Regions from separate parts of the Trichocoleus sp. FACHB-46 genome, predicted to be linked through region 3. Evidence: predicted binding sites of a transcription regulator. Region 3 holds the regulator's gene; each other region holds the start of a gene.
The links. The regulator NtcA, encoded in region 3, controls nitrogen genes in cyanobacteria. The targets are predictions, from matches to a motif close to TTTGTANNNNNNNNTACAAA.
Positions count from the first base shown of each region.

Region 1: a site for NtcA is predicted at 1,080-1,099, ahead of H6F72_RS00585 (acetamidase/formamidase family protein). Genes of this name have one in related genera too.
Region 2: a site for NtcA is predicted at 885-904, ahead of H6F72_RS18015 (replication restart DNA helicase PriA). Genes of this name have one in related genera too.
Region 4: a site for NtcA is predicted at 945-964, ahead of H6F72_RS20025 (ferredoxin--nitrite reductase). Genes of this name have one in related genera too.

Region 1 is NZ_JACJOD010000006.1:66,095-68,298, forward strand. It holds gene H6F72_RS00575 (SagB/ThcOx family dehydrogenase) at 1-169, shown strand, start outside; gene H6F72_RS00580 (DUF4397 domain-containing protein) at 190-900, opposite strand; gene H6F72_RS00585 (acetamidase/formamidase family protein) at 1,158-2,204, shown strand, end outside.
Region 2 is NZ_JACJOD010000030.1:341,116-343,319, forward strand. It holds gene rlmN (23S rRNA (adenine(2503)-C(2))-methyltransferase RlmN) at 1-552, shown strand, start outside; gene H6F72_RS18015 (replication restart DNA helicase PriA) at 606-794, opposite strand; gene uvrC (excinuclease ABC subunit UvrC) at 1,721-2,204, opposite strand, start outside.
Region 3 is NZ_JACJOD010000013.1:395,235-397,438, reverse strand. It holds gene H6F72_RS09460 (DUF3084 domain-containing protein) at 1-142, opposite strand, end outside; gene ntcA (global nitrogen regulator NtcA) at 405-1,076, opposite strand; gene fabI (enoyl-ACP reductase FabI) at 1,460-2,204, shown strand, end outside.
Region 4 is NZ_JACJOD010000031.1:433,240-435,443, reverse strand. It holds gene H6F72_RS20025 (ferredoxin--nitrite reductase) at 1-830, opposite strand, end outside; gene H6F72_RS20020 (formate/nitrite transporter family protein) at 1,165-2,028, opposite strand.

The sequences.
Region 1 (2,204 bases), on a different contig from region 3:
CCACATGGATGCGGGACACTTGGGGCAAAAGCTTAACCTGGCTGGCATCCATCTGGGTTTGGGTGTCAGTGGCATTGGTGGCTTCTTTGATAATCAGGTGAATGAAGTGTTAGGCATTCCGGTGGATGAAGCCGTTCTCTATATCACCACCCTCGGTCGCCCCCGCTAGCTGTTGACTATTCTGGTTGCCTAATCTGAATGGCCACAGGCATCTTCGTATTGGTAGGTTTCAATGCGGACAGCACAGCGATCGTACTGCCAACGAGTTAGTCTGAGTGAGTTTGCTTGGGGGCTAATCACGACCACAGAAGCATAGTCAGGCCCAACGCCGAAGGTTTTGGTTGCAGAGTGACTCGGATTAGATTTAGCAGTTGTTTTCACTGTAACCAGACCGACTTTCGAGGGACTATCGAGCGCGATCGCTACATCCTTTTGTTCGCCCGATTGCAGCTCCAATCCTTTCGGCTGAGCTTGATTGATCGTCACTTGGACAGGCTCAGGCATGAGATTCACCAGTCTCACTGTAGGTTCAGGACGACTCAGCTTGTCATTCAGCACTAGCCCTTGGAGTACCTGGCCTTTCTGAAATAGAGCTACGGTATAAAACTGCTCAGCTTCTAAATTAAAGCTCTGTTTTGGCTGAGACTCTGGCTGGGACGAGACGGAATTGAGAGAGAGGGCGTACTTTCCCGCAGGAATACGTTGGGATGGAATGATTTGCTCTGGAGAGTAAGAGGCATGAATCGGTTGCTGGTTTAAGTGCAGCGTCTTCACAGTGGGTTTAGCATCCAGCAGCCAGTAGTTCACGTAAGCCAAGTTCTCAGCCTGGGATGGCATCGCTAGTCCCACCCCAGTTGCGAGGACTGATAACAGCATCCAGCCTTGATGATGAAGTGGCATTGCTGATTCTCCTAACCCTTAGTGATAAAGAACTGCTGATGAACGGCTCGCTAAAAAATCAAAGCAATTTCGTGTCAGTCTCTATGCGCTTTACCCTCAACGGCGCGAACTAATAACGCACTGATTTTTGCTAAAAATTGCCTGATTCAAGGACAATTTCGCTGATTTCTCAACAAGGGAATGTAGTGAAGGGTACAAATAATACGGATGAGTGAAGCTATGGTACGGCTGAAGTCGTCAAGTGAGGCGTGAGCGGGATGGTGAGGCAAAACCACACCTGGTTATTGGCTGGATTGGTTCTAGGCATTTGGAGTTCCAACTCTCCCGCTTGGGCAAAAGAGTATCTGCTCAAATCCACCCCAGAAACTGTGATTTGGGGACGTTTGTATGGCAAGACAGCTAAGCCTGCTCTACGCATTCGATCTGGAGACACTGTAACCATTGAGACCGTCTCCCACGAAGGCATTTTGGAAGATCAGTCCCAGGATGGTACTGCCGCTGGAGCGATCGAGTTCTTGACTCAGAAAGGAGTGCCCGAAAAAGAGATCCTGCAAGACCAATTAACTGTCCGAGCGAACGTCCCTCATGATGGCAAAGGGCCTCATGTCGTGACTGGGCCGATCTATGTCGAAGGAGCCATGCCCGGAGATGTCTTGCAAATTGAAACTCTCAAGATTGAGCACCGTGCCTCTTATGGGTTTGTGAGTAGCCGTAAGGGTAAAGGAGCGCTTCCCGGAGAATATCCTGTCGGGGACAAGGTCGCTGATAGCAAATACATCAAAATCGTGACTGATCCTCAAGCTGTTCAGGCGATTCTGAGAACGCGCAAAGGACAGACTGCTTCTCAGCTCCAGTACGCCAACTTCAAGCGAGAAGGAATTACTGGATTAGGAATCCTGAAACCTGACACGCCTGGTTCGCCTTCCTATGAGATTCCCTTAAAACCATTCATGGGGCTGATTGGTGTTGCGCCTGAAAATGATGCTGAAACCGTAAACTCTGTGCCTCCAGGCCGTTATGGTGGCAATATTGACCTGAATTTAATCACAGCGGGAACTACGCTATATCTCCCTGTGCAAGTTCCTGGTGCCCTGATGTATACTGGCGATCCTCACTGTGCTCAAGGAGATGGAGAGGTTGCTTTAACCGCGATCGAGTGTTCTCTAAAGCCAACATTTCGGATTACTCTCCGCAAAGATCTTGCAGCTAAAAAAACATTTACCGCACCGTTCCTAGAAACTCCGATCGCCTTTGTTCCGATTGGGCTGAATCAAGATTTGGATGAAGCGATGAAGGATGCAGTG
Region 2 (2,204 bases), on a different contig from region 3:
CCTTTGCTCAATGTAGACAATGTGCTGGGTGCGGTGCGATCGCTGAACGAGGATGTGGGCATTGGTAAACGAGCCATGACTATTTCGACTGTAGGCATTCCGGGTCGCATTCGTCGTTTAGCCGCACACCAGCTACAGACCACTTTAGCCGTGAGCCTGCATGCTTCTAACCAAGCAGTTAGAGAGCAGCTAATTCCAAGCGCGAGACAGTATCCGCTGCAGGATTTGCTGGCCGAGTGCCGCGAGTATGTGCAGCTAACCGGGCGACGGGTCACGTTTGAATACATCTTGTTGGGCGGGTTAAATGACTGCCCAGAGCATGCAGTAGAACTGGCGGAACATCTGCGGGGGTTCCAGAGCCACGTTAACTTGATTCCTTACAATCCAATTAGTGAAGTAGATTATCAACGCCCTAGCCCACAACGGATTCAGGCTTTTCTGCATGGCTTGAAGCAGCATCATATTGCTGCGAGTGTGCGACGATCGCGGGGTTTGGAAGCAGATGCCGCTTGTGGTCAATTGCGGGCAAAAAAAGTAGGAGCGATCGCTTAAGATCACTCCTACCGTGCTGCTGCGATTGTGGTGCGGCAATCGCAAGTGCAAATCTAATGACGGGCGTAGATGCCAGGAGCATACGCTTCGATTACTTTGCCTGTGATTGTGCAAGTAATCATTAAATAATCACAAGTTTGGCATTGGGTTCGAGTCAAATGATCATCTGAAAGATGATGACGTTCGGCATGACTACCACAATTAGGGCAACGAACAACTTGTAAGGTTTCTAGAACACGCATTTTAATACTCTCGCAGCTAGCTCAACAATTAGGAGGGATTAAGGGCAAGGTTCACGAATTAAATTCGTAATTCTAAGATTTTCGAAACAAAATGTATCGAAGCTTACTAAATTAATCTGAGATTAAAAGTGCAGAAGTCATCGTCTCCTGACTCTTCTATTATGTTGGCATTTATGCAGATCGGCAATCAAGCTTTAGTTAGATTTTAGATTTCGGAGGTTGGGGATCGCCTACAGAGAGAGCGATCCCCGCAATACTGCTATTAGCTAAAAGCGCTTTTGATTTGGGACTGCTCGATACTAACTTCTTCGATGATTACAGAATTCTCTAAACAATTCTGCGAATTTTTTATGAGATTTTACTTATGTTTATGAACTTTCTTAATGAGTTTACTGAGCGTTGGATAATATTTTATTGGAGAATAATAGAAGCAATTGTTACTAAAACTACAAAATGTTTCCTAGTTAAACTCCTCCACGTTCCGTCATAATTCAAGCAGCATAATGCATTGAGCTTTTATAAGTCTTTTGGTGTCGTCTACGCAGAGCAAAGCTGTTCCTCAATCTTGCTGCCAAGGGCAGTAAAACTACAAACTGCATTGCCAGGAAGATTCAAGCATTTTGTCATGATTTCTTGCTATAGAAAATGAACACAAGTTTTTTAGGTCAGCACAGATGTTTAACCTCTAAATCGCAAGATTTGGAGGCAAACTCAAAAGAATATGTTGATCCTGACTTTATCTAACCCCTCAAAGCGATCGCGTCAAATAAAGCTATTACCAATCATTAAAACTAAATTAAGAAAATGGTTCTTCCTTAAGAAGGATTTAGGCAACGATCAGCAATTTGGCTACGTAGTGACAACTTAAGCAGAGCTAGACCTTACTCTAGTTCGGTCAGGTTTATTTAACCCGTCTTGCTAGAAAACTAGGGCTGCGGATGAAAGTAGTCGTAGATTTTCTGAGCTATCTGAGGGCCAATCCCAGAAACATTTGTGAGTTGTTCCGGGGTCGCTTCCCGAATGTAGTCAACTGAGCGAAAAGCAGCTAACAGTTCTTTTTGGCGATGATGCCCTAGCCCAGGAATATCTTCTAAGCAAGAGCGGCGCATGCGATCGCTGCGTTGCTGGCGATGGAAACTAACGGCAAAGCGGTGAGCTTCATCCCGAAGACGACGCAACAGTTGCACTCCCGGCTGTTCCGCTTCTGTAGTTAAAGGCAAGGACTCCCCTGGCAAAAAGATTTCTTCTCGCTTTTTCGCTAAACTGACCACGCGCAACTCTTCTAATAAATTTAGCTCCCGCAGTACGCTCACTACAGCCGAGAGTTGGCCTTTACCGCCATCAATCATGACTAAATCGGGCCAATCTGAATTGCCTACCCTTGGCAACTGCGGATCAGCGGCATATTTA
Region 3 (2,204 bases):
CCAAGACCGCGGTTTTGCGAGGACGCAAGTTAAACAAGCTGAGGCGAGCCTTGCCTACGCGCGTACCGATGCGATCGCCCACCGTTGCGATCACACCCCCCAACACCAAGATTGCCACAATTAAGATGTACCCGCTGGTCATCTACCCTCAGGAAGCCATTTGGCTCACACCCAACTCAGATACAGCCTATCTCATGCCCCAGAAGTTTTGTGTGCCATCACACCTGTAGGACGACAACAAGCAGACCCAGATAGCAAAAGTTGCTGCCTTGCCTCAGCGTCAGGAGAGCATCAGGGCTCTCTTTGTTTCCTCGCAGGAGTGCCATGAAGCACCTTCCTCGGCCAGAGAGCTGTATTCAAGTCGCTGTAAGCGCTTGTTATTACTAGAGGTTAACCATAGCAGATCAACTGAACTGTTGACTGAGAGCGACGGGATTATGAACCGTAATTTTTTTCTTATGGATGGAAATCATCTTCTCCTGTCGCAGATCTCCAAGTAGGCGTGTGACTGTGACACGGGTGGAACCAATCGCTTCTGCGATCGCCTGATGCGACAATTTCAAATCAATTGTGATCCCGTCAGGGCCAGGAACGCCAAAGTCACGACAGAGGATGAGCAAGAAGCTGACCAAGCGTGATCCCATATCTCGGTGGGCCAAGGTTTCGATCATCATCTCAGTCTGCAAGATGCGCGAAGACAACCCTTGCAACATCAGCATCGACAGCTCTGGGTTATCCTTGAGGGCTTTTTCCACTTGCTCAATGGGCACCGACAGCAATTCCGCCGGAGTAAAAGCAACTGCGTGATAAAAGCGATCGGAGCGATTGCCCGTAATCAGCGAGAGAACCCCAAAGACACTATTTTCTCGCAGCAAGGCTACGGTGATTTCTTCGCCCGCTTCATAAACGCGAGACAGTTTGACCGCACCTCGGACCAAAAAGTAGACACGCTCCGCTGGATCACCGGGGAAGAAAATCGTCTTGCCTCGATCAAACGTTTCGATCACGGGAGGAAATGCTCCGCCTCCCAGTTGACGAAACACAGATGCTAACGGCCTATCCTGCGTCATTACCATATCCTTTTACCTTTTCGATGCCCTTCTCCAACCTTCATGGGCCGCTCGTCTGGAGATGAACCTTACGAAGGTGAGCCAACTGTAAGCAATTGATGACTTTAGAACACTTAAACTTACTCCAGAGTCATTTTTTGTTCTATTTGATACACAATCGGCCAGCGATCGCCAATGGCTGAAGAATTTGGCTGCTGTTTCGAGGACTACAAACGAACGGATCTTAGCTGTAAGCGATCTATTTAGACCCTATCTTACTCCCCCTAAAGACAGATATCTTGTGATAGGACTCAAGGCAGCGTATCACCCTGCCAGCGACAGTAGATGTCAATATCTTTAAGCCCCCATCTTTGAGTATTCTCGTAATTGCCCTTAACGAAGAGATTGCCATGCTGGATCTGACCGGAAAAAATGCCTTAGTCACAGGCATTGCTAACAATCGCTCGATTGCTTGGGGAATTGCCCAACAACTCCATAAAGCGGGTGCCAACCTAGGGATTACCTATCTGCCCGATGAGCGGGGCAAGATGGAAAAAAAAGTAGCAGAACTGGTTGAACCGCTAGAACCCAGCTTGTTTGTGCCTTGCAATGTGCAAGATGATGCTCAGATTCAGTCCACCTTTGAGACTGTGAAGGAGAAGTGGGGCAAGCTAGATATCTTGGTTCACTGTCTGGCCTTTGCCAACAAAGATGACTTATCTGGCCACTTTAGCAACACCTCGCGGCCAGGATTTACCACAGCCTTAGACATCAGCACTTATTCGTTAATTCAGCTCAGTGGTGCCGCTAAACCCCTGATGACAGAAGGCGGCAGCATTGTCACATTGACCTACTTGGGCGGGGTGCGTGTGGTGCCCAACTATAACGTTATGGGCATTGCCAAAGCGGGCTTAGAAATGAGCGTTAAATACTTGGCCGCAGAACTGGGCCCCCACAATATTCGAGTCAATGGCATTTCTGCTGGCCCAATTAGAACTCTCGCCTCCTCTGCGGTTGGGGGAATTCTGGACATGATTCATCATGTGGAAGAAGTGGCACCCCTGCGGCGCACTGTGACTCAACTAGAAGTTGGCAATACAGCGGCGTTCCTATGCAGTGATTTGTCCAGCGGTATGACAGGGCAAATCCTCTATG
Region 4 (2,204 bases), on a different contig from region 3:
CACTCATCAATCAGCCACATCAAGCGCGCTTTTTGGCGATTGGCCCGTAGACCGTGGTTGCGATAGACCAAGAGAATCGCTTCACACAGAGCCACCACATCGCGGGGATCAACCCAGACATTCATGGGGATTGCTGCTTCGCAACGTTTGGCGGAGAAGAAGCCACCGACTAAAACATTGAAGCCTAGGTTGTTGTTTTTGTAGGCGGGGACAAAGGCGATGTCGTTGATTTCCGCGTGGACTGAGTTATCTCGGCAGCCCGCGATCGCAATGTTGAATTTCCGAGGCAGGTTGGTAAAGGAGGGATTGCCTTCACCGTTATTGGTGATCATGTCCTGCACTTTACGGACGATGCCGCGAGTGTCGATTAACTCGTCTGCATCAATCCCTGCAACGGGAGAGCCTGTAATGTTGCGGACGTTGTCCATGCCAGACTGGATACTGGTGAGGCCCGCTTCCTCGAAGCGACGGAAGATATCGGGTAAATCTTCGATGCGGATGCCGCGCAACTGAATATTTTGCCGAGTGGTGATGTCACCAGTGCCATCTTCGCCATAGCGCTGGAGTACTTCGCCGAGGACTCGGACTTGGCCGCTAGTGAGGATGCCGTTGGGAATCCGCATCCGCAACATAAACTTGCCAGGAGTGACAGGTCGGAAGAACACACCCAACCATTTGAGGCGGTAGTCGCGATCGGTTTCATCCATCGCTTCCCAGCCAATTTGAGCAAAGCGATCAAGTTCTTTTTTGACCTCTAAACCGTCTTTTTCAGCTTTGAGTTTCTCAAATTTATTGCTTCCAGTCGCTGGATTGGTTGCTGCGGTTGTCATGAATCTACCCGTGTCACTGCTGGCTTTAAGCAAGGTTTGAATTCAGATGAATTCAATGTAATTTGCCGTTTAACGTTTCTTACCAGCTAAGGTTATGAGTACTTAGCTAGTGAATTCGTATCTATAGTTACAAAATGTTTCTATATATGAAACACTTGCATGTAAGTCATGCTGTTTTGACATAACTCGTTAATTTCAAACGATCTAAAAAACATTTGATTTTGCAACAAAGGATACAAAAGACCTGATTAATAGGTGCTGTTTCAAAAAATAAAAGCCTACCCAAATAGTCTGGATAAGCTCTTTAACTAGGAGAATGAGTTCGCTTAAGCAATTAATAAGTTGTTTTCTCTCTAGGTTCTGTTTCCCAAGTTTCAAAACTGGGCACTGATTCCAACTTTTTAGCTTTTTTGGTTTTGCGAGATGGGCGATCGCTGCCTACATACCAGTAAGAGGCTCCAACCAGGCAAGCGCCGCCGACCCAGTTACCCAGAGAGACAGGAATCAGGTTTTTGACGTATCCGATCCAAGAAATTTGCTCAGGATCATGGGGGATAAAGAGACCTAATCCCATTAGGGTCATGTTGGCGACGCTGTGTTCAAACCCTGCCCCCACGAAGGCAAACAGACACCAGAAGATCAACACCAACTTCGCGATATCCTCTTTAGTCTTAGCGGCCATCCAAATGGCTAAACAAACCAAAATGTTGCAAAGAATGCCGCGAAAAAATAGCTCCATAAAGGGAGCCTGCATTTTTCCAGCCACAGCTTCTAAAACAAAATTCTTGATCGGTCCTTTAGCCAAAAGCCCAGATTGAACCAAGAGCAGGGCTAGCAGCAGAGAGCCAGCCAAGTTACCAATAAAGCTGATTCCCAAGACTTTCCAAGTGTCTTTCCAGGTAACTTGTTTGGCGAGACTGGCAATTGTCATGAACATATGATTGCCAGTGAATAGTTCGGACCCAGCAAAAATAACTAATGACAAAGCGACCGCAAATGAGGCTCCCATTAAAGCTTTAACCGCGGGTGACCCAGCCGCATGCAAGGGTGCGCCGATGGAAAAAACCAGCATCACTCCAAAGCCGACATAAATTCCTGCCAATACAGATAGAACTAGGAATTTAGGCAAGCTGTTTTCAACCAGTTCTGCTTTGGTGCGGGCAGCACTAATAATAGTCGCGATCGCTTCTTTCGTCATAATCAAGTCCTTCTAAAGCTGCTTTGAGCCAGGATATTTAATTTCAAATCAAAATCTTTGACTTTGAATTTGAAAGTGTATCTCTAGCTGCAAAATCTATGTTTATGTAACTTCTGCATAGAAAGAAGATTTGTATCTTTAACTACAAAAATCATCAATCAATGCAATTACTGCAT